2 regions of the Cupriavidus malaysiensis genome follow, and region 1 is predicted to be linked to the other one. Evidence: predicted binding sites of a transcription regulator. Region 1 holds the regulator's gene; the other holds the start of a gene.
The links. The regulator LexA, encoded in region 1, represses DNA repair genes until DNA is damaged. The targets are predictions, from matches to a motif close to ACTGTATNNNNATACAGT.

Region 2: the regulator LexA is predicted to act here: its motif matches at 1,856-1,873, upstream of BKK80_RS03305 (ATP-dependent helicase).

What each region holds. Positions count from the first base shown of each region.
Region 1 covers NZ_CP017754.1:3,178,768-3,182,262, forward strand. The annotation lists gene priB (primosomal replication protein N) at 1-9, opposite strand, end outside; gene rpsF (30S ribosomal protein S6) at 84-458, opposite strand; gene BKK80_RS14365 (asparaginase) at 568-1,569, opposite strand; gene lexA (transcriptional repressor LexA) at 1,748-2,404, shown strand; gene BKK80_RS37085 (hypothetical protein) at 2,529-2,699, shown strand; gene BKK80_RS14375 (GGDEF domain-containing protein) at 3,291-3,495, shown strand, end outside.
Region 2 covers NZ_CP017754.1:771,115-774,609, reverse strand. The annotation lists gene BKK80_RS03320 (hypothetical protein) at 1-328, opposite strand, end outside; gene BKK80_RS03315 (thioredoxin domain-containing protein) at 431-973, shown strand; gene BKK80_RS03310 (TlpA disulfide reductase family protein) at 1,166-1,696, shown strand; gene BKK80_RS03305 (ATP-dependent helicase) at 1,895-3,495, shown strand, end outside.

The DNA of each region.
Region 1 (3,495 bases):
CTGGTTCAACGCGCGCCTCCTTGCTGGTCCCGGGCCACCCCGCCGATCCGGCCGGGCAGCGCTCTAGCGCACCGCACCGCCGATCAGGCGGCCTGGCTCTCGCTGCTTTGTTGCGCGGCCTTGCGGGCTTCTTCGCGCTGCACTTCCTTCATCATCGGCGAGGGAGCGGTTTCGGCCTTCTTGGTCTGGACGATCAGGTGACGCAGCACCGCATCGTTGAACTTGAACGCGTGTTCGAGTTCGGCCAGGGTTTCCTTGCCGCATTCGATGTTCAGGCAAACGTAGTGAGCCTTGGCCAGCTTCTGGATCATGTAGGCCAGTTGGCGACGACCCCAGTCTTCCACGCGGTGAACCTGGCCATTCTGCGAGGTGACCAGCGACTTGTAACGCTCGATCATCGCGGGCACTTGTTCGCTCTGGTCCGGATGGACGATAAAGACGATTTCGTAATGACGCATTGACGCTCCTTTTGGGATGAGCCACCCGGGCGTCACGTCCGGTGCGGCAAGGTTGGATAGCCTGCCATTATAGCCCGCAGCAAGCTGGCACGGCAAGCAGACTGCCCGCTCAGCACTGCGCGAAGCACTGCTGCAGCCGGCCAGGGTCCGCCGCCAGCCGAGGATCCCGAGCCAGAGCGAGCAACAGCAGCGCGCGCGCCTTGTAGGGATTCAGGTCACCCGCGGAGACGAACAGGCCGGCGCCAGGATTCGGCAGTGCCGGAATCGATACATGGCCCGCACCGGTGCGGGAACTGCGCACCACCGCGACACCTGCGCGCGCCGCGTCGGCCAGCGCGGCAGCCAGCGCCTCGTGGATCGAACCGTTCCCCGCCGCCGCCACCACCAGGCCCGCCGCGCCGGCAGCCACCAGCGCGTCGACGACGATACGGGAGGGCTGCGCATAGCTCGGCACAATTTCCACCAGCGGCCACTCCCCGGCTGGCAGCGGCCAGGACCGCTCGACCCGGCGCAATGGCGCGCGCATGAAGCTCACCAGCTCATCCTGGACGAAACCGAGCGGGCCGCCCACCGGCGACACGAAGGCATCGACCGCCGAGGTATGTGCCTTGACGACATCCCGCGCAGCATGGATCTGCTGGTTCAGCACCACCAGCACGCCACGGCCGCGCGCTTCCGGATGGGCCGCCACACGCACGGCATCGAGAAGATTGAGCGGGCCATCCGCAGACAGGGAGGTCGAAGGCCGCATGGCCGCGGTCATCACTACGGGAACCGGTACCGCACAGGACAGATGCAGCAGCATGGCCGTCTCTTCCAGGGTATCGGTACCGTGAGTCACCACCACACCCGCCACATCGGGCTGGGCGCACCAGAATGCCACGCGCGCCTGCAGTCTGGCCCACAGCGCAAAGCCCATGTCCTTGCTGTCGACCTGGGCCACCTGCTCGGCCTCCAGGCGCGCCACCGACTTCAACGCCGGCACGGCATCCAGCAGCGCCGTCACCGGCACCGTGGCTGCCTGGTAATGCGCACTGCTGGCCGCGCTGGCGGCGGAACCGGCGATGGTGCCGCCGGTGGCAAGCACGACGATGCGGGGAAGCTTGGACATATCAGGGCGGGAACACGGGTGAGCCGCGATTGTAACCGTACGCCCAACCACCATCACTCCGCCGCACCGGCCACAGGTCGCGCAAATTCCACTTGCACTTCGTCACATACTGTATAAAATCACAGCATACTGTTTAAACATACAGTACCCCTGACACCAAGAACAAAGCGGCGACTCCATGGCAACCCTGACTCCGCGGCAACAACAGATCTTCGACCTGATCCGCAACACGATCCGCCGCACCGGCTTTCCGCCTACGCGCGCAGAGATCGCCGCGGAGTTCGGCTTCTCCTCCCCGAATGCCGCCGAGGAACATCTGCGGGCACTGGCGCGCAAGGGCGTGATCGAGTTGACCCCGGGCGCCTCGCGCGGCATCCGCCTCAAGGTCTCGCGCAGCGATTCGGAAACACCGGACCAGTTCACATTGCCGATGGCCGGCGTGATGCAACTGACCCTGCCGCTGGTCGGCCGCGTCGCGGCAGGCAGCCCCATCCTCGCCGCCGAGCACATCGACCGGCAGTATCAGGTGGATGCCTCGGTCTTCGACGAACAGCCCGACTATCTGCTGCGCGTACGCGGCCTCAGCATGCGCGATGCCGGCATCCTCGACGGCGACCTGCTCGCAGTCAAGCGCGCCAGCGAGGCCAGCAACGGCAAGATCGTGGTAGCACGCCTTGGCGAGGACGTCACTGTCAAACGCTTCAAGCGACGAGGCGACAGCATCGAGCTGATTGCCGAGAACCCCGACTACCCCAACATCCTCGTGAAACCGGGAGAAGAAGAGTTCTCTCTCGAGGGTATCGCGGTCGGACTGATCCGTCCGGCCGGCTTCTAGCGCAGCCGGCCCGACCCCTCGCCGCCGCCAGGTCTGCAGCGTGGCGGCACCTGCCTCACCGTTCCGAAGGCGCCCGCCGACGCTGGCGCCATCCCCCGACTATTGTCAATCGACAGGTGCAACCATGCCGCAAGCCAATACCATCTCCGCCCGCCGCCCGGTCAAGCCAGTGCCTTTCCGCCAATGCAAGGGCGTGCGCATCTACCAAGGCGCGCAGCGCCGCACCATGGTCGGCAGCATGGCCGCCATCTGCCGCATGCTGGAGTTGGCCGAGCCGGCCAAGCTGCACGTCTGAGCCTGCGCGGCACCCGAGTACGCACGGGTACGTGACAGGCGCGGCTCGCCGTGCCGTGCCTGTCACGCCGGGCATTCGCTTTGCCGCATTCGCTTTGCCGCGCATCTGCTTTGCATGATGCACGACGGCGCCCGAGCAATCGCATGCCCGAGCGGTCGTCGCGCACCAACGATTCCGCGATGTTCCATGGCGCCTTCAATCCGCGTCCAACCCTCTGCCTATGCCAGGCAATGCGTAGGGTGCCCCTCCCTTGATGCACACTCCGCCCCTCGTTCGAAGGGGGCATTTCCGTATCTTTACCGTTGTTTGCAATTGCAGCGGCGCGCAGCACGTCAGTGCCGGCGAGATTCGCGTGCCGGCTCGCTAGAATGGCCGCTGACATTGGAATAGCGCCGCACCGGCAGCAGCTCCATCTGCGGAGTCGCCGGCAAGACTGACAGGCGCTCGTACGCGCCGCGCTGCTGCATTGCCGAGGCATACCACGCTGCCTGCCTCGGCACACCGACCACCCTCCGGACAGCGCTCCCGGCCACCACAACGACTACAGATCGGGGACCTCGCTTGCCGCTTCAAACTGTCCAGGTTCTGGCCTTGGGCAATCCCGCCATCGCCACGCTGCTATCCCTGTGCTTCCTGCTGGCCTGGAGCTACGAGCGCGCGCAGCGTCACCTGTTGATGTTCTGCGCATCGTTCCTGATCTATGCCTTGGCCGCGTCAGCGCAGATCCTGCAACTGCCGCGCGACGCTGGCGTGAACCTGCTGCTGTCCTGCGCGCTCTACCTGGGTAGCACCCTGT
Region 2 (3,495 bases), 2.0 Mb from region 1:
GCTCGACGGGATGCGCGCCCAGGTTGGCCAGCAGGCCGGACTGCATGGCCGCCAGGGCCTCGCCACGGCGGACGGCATCGTCATCGGGCAGCGTCACCACACCCACGGCGAACAGCGTCTCGTCGACGCGCGCCGCCTCCATCGTCATCGGCAGGTGGCGGCCGCCGATGGCCACTTCGCGTGCCGCGCTGGACGGCTTGCCCGGATAGAGGGCCGCATAGGCGCCCTCATTGGACAATACCGTGCGCCAGTCGTAGCGCGGCGAGCAGGCCGCGGCAGCGAGCGCCAGCGCGGCCAGCAGGTAGACGGTTCGGCGGGAACGGGACATGGCGGCGGACGGGGACATCCTGGTCGGTCGGGAGCCCCGCGGCACGAGGCCGGAGGGCACGAAGGGCTATTATCCGGGATCGTGCGCTTCTCCGCCCAGATCATGCCGCCCCTCATCTTGTCCACCGCCTTGCCCACCACCCTGTCTACCACCCCGCCCCCTGTCCGCCCCGCCGCGCCGGCAGGCCGCGCGCGGCGCTGGCTGGCCGGGCTGGCCCTGGCCGGTGCCGCGCTGCCGGCCTTGGCGGCGAGCACGCTGCCGGGCGCGACCGATCTCGGCGCCCAGGGGCGCGAGGCCACGCGCCGCGGCGGGCCGCTGGTGCTGCTGCTGTCCCTGCCCGGCTGCGGCTACTGCGAAACCGTGCGGCGCAACTATCTGGGCCCGATGGCTGCCGCCGGCGAGATCACGGCGCGCGAACTGGACATCGGCACCGATGCGCCGCTGCGCGACGCTGACGGCACCATGACCGGCGCACGTGCCTGGGCCCGCGCGCGCGGGCTGGCGTTCGCACCTACCGTGCTCTTCCTCGACGCCCACGGCCGCGAGGCGGCGCCCCCGCTACGCGGCCTGCAGCCGGACTTCTACGGCGCCTACCTCGAACAGCGCCTGGAAGCCGCGCGCGCCGCCCTCGCCGGGCCGCGCTGAGGCAACACTTAGGCAACGCTTAGGCAACACGGAAGCAGCGCGTCCGCGGCGCATCGCTGCGGCAGATTGCCGCAGGATCGCCACCCCCCGGATGCGCGCCGGCAGGCCTGCGCGCGAGGCATTAGAATGTCCGCTGAACCGGCGCTGCCACAGCCCGCGCCTGCCCGCCACCGACGCCTTGCACGACGGAATATGACGACCCCTGCTTCCCCCGCCACGCGCAAGCGCTGGCCGCTGATCGCCACCCTGTTCGTGGTGGCCCTGTTCGGCTGGTTCGGCTATCGCGCCATCACGCCCGCCGCAACCGTGCCGGCGGCCGAGTTCACCCTGCTTTCCGGCCAGAAGATCAGCACCGCCGACCTGAAGGGCAAGGTCTACCTGGTCAACTTCTGGGCCACCAGCTGCGCCACCTGCGTCAAGGAGATGCCCGAGATGGTGCGCACCTATCAGCAGTACAAGGACAAGGGACTGGAATTCGTCGCGGTGGCGATGAACTATGACCCGCCGATGTATGTGATGAATTACGCCCAGACGCGCCAGCTGCCCTTCAAGGTGGCGATGGACGCCGGCGGCACGGCCGCCAAGGCCTTCGGCGACGTGCAGCTGACGCCGACCACCTTCGTGGTCGACAAGGATGGCCGCATCTTGAAGCGCTACGTGGGCGAGCCCGAGTGGGATGCGCTGCACAAGCTGCTGGACGGGGCCCTGGCCAAGTCGGCCTGAGCGGTTCCCGGCGGCCCGGACCGCCAGGCGCATACCAGCCGCCCCTCCCGGGCGGCTTTATTTTTGGCACGCGCCCGCCGGTGAGACGCCGGCGCCATGCGAAGGCCGGCCGCGGGCGGCCGCCACGCCGCACCGGACGCTGCCGGCTTGCGTAGAACCGCTGTATGGATATACAGTTGGCGCCAGCCCGCCGCCGCCATGCCAGCCTCTCCCGACCTCGACCTCGATCTACTTCCTGCCGACGCCGGCACGGACGCCGCCACCGCGACCGTGCTCCCTGAGCCCGCGCCGGCCGCGCACCTTGCCGGCCTCAATCCGGAGCAGCGCGCCGCCGCCGAACACGATGGCGAGCGCCCGCTGCTGATCATCGCGGGCGCCGGCTCCGGCAAGACCAACACGCTCGCGCACCGTGTCGCCCACCTGGTGCTGTCGGGAACCGACCCGCGCCGCATCCTGCTGCTGACCTTCTCGCGCCGCGCCGCCGCCGAGATGGGCCGGCGCGTCGAACGCATCGTCGACCGTGCCGTCGGCGGCAGCGGCGCCGGACGGGCGGCACTGCAATGGTCGGGCACCTTCCACGCGATCGGCGCCCGCCTGCTGCGCGAATACGCGGAGACGATCGGACTGTCGCCCGCCTTCACCATCAGCGACCGCGGCGACGCCGCCGACCTGATGCACATGGTGCGCCACGATCTCGGCCTGTCCGAGCAGACCGCGCGCTTTCCACGCAAGGAAACCTGCCTGGCCATCTATTCGCGCGCGGTGAATACCCAGGCGCCGCTGGACGAGGTGCTGCGGCGCCATTTCCCGCGCTATGCGATGTGGGAAGAGGCGCTGCGCACCCTGTTCGCCGCCTACGTCGAGGCCAAGCAGGACCAGCAGGTGCTCGACTACGACGACCTGTTGCTCTACTGGGCGCAGGCGCTGGGCGAGCCCGCGCTGGCGGCGGACATGGGCGCACGCTTCGACCATGTGCTGGTCGACGAGTACCAGGACACCAACGCGCTGCAGGCCTCCATCCTGCTCGCGCTCAAGCCCGACGGGCGCGGCCTGACCGTGGTCGGCGACGACGCTCAGTCGATCTACGCCTTCCGCGGTGCCACGGTGCGCAACATCCTCGACTTCCCCGAGCACTTCTCGCCCCCCGCGGCGCGCGTCACGCTGGAGCGCAACTACCGTTCCACCCAGCCCATCCTCGCCGCCGCCAACGCCGTCATCGCCCAGGCCGCGGAACGCTACAGCAAGGAGCTGTGGAGCGAGCGCGCCTCGGCCGAGAAGCCCGGCGTGGTGGTGGTGGCCGACGAGGCCGAGCAGGCACGCTATGTGGTCGAGCGCATCCTGGAGCGGCGCGAGGCCGGGCTGGCGCTGCTGTCGCAGGCGGTGCTGTTCCGTGCGGCCGACCACAGCGCCCAGCTCGAGATCGAACTGACCCGGCGCAACATCCCCTTCGTGAAGTTCGGCGGGCTCAAGTTCCTCGAGTCCGGCCACGTCAAGGATGTGCTGGCCATGCTGCGCTGGCTGCAGAACCCGCGCGACCGCATCGCCGGCTTCCGCGCGCTGCAGCTGCTGCCGGGCTTCGGCCCCAAGACCGCCGGGCGCATGCTCGACGCCATCGCCGTGGCCACCCAACCGCTGTTCGCGCTGGAATCCTTCACGCCCCCCGCGGCCGCGGAACCGGCCTGGGCCGACCTGCTGGCGCTGGCACGCGCGCTGCTGGCACCAGCCTCGTCCTGGCCTGCCGGGTTCGAGCAGGTGGTGGCCTGGTACCTGCCGCACCTGGAACGCATGCACGACGATGC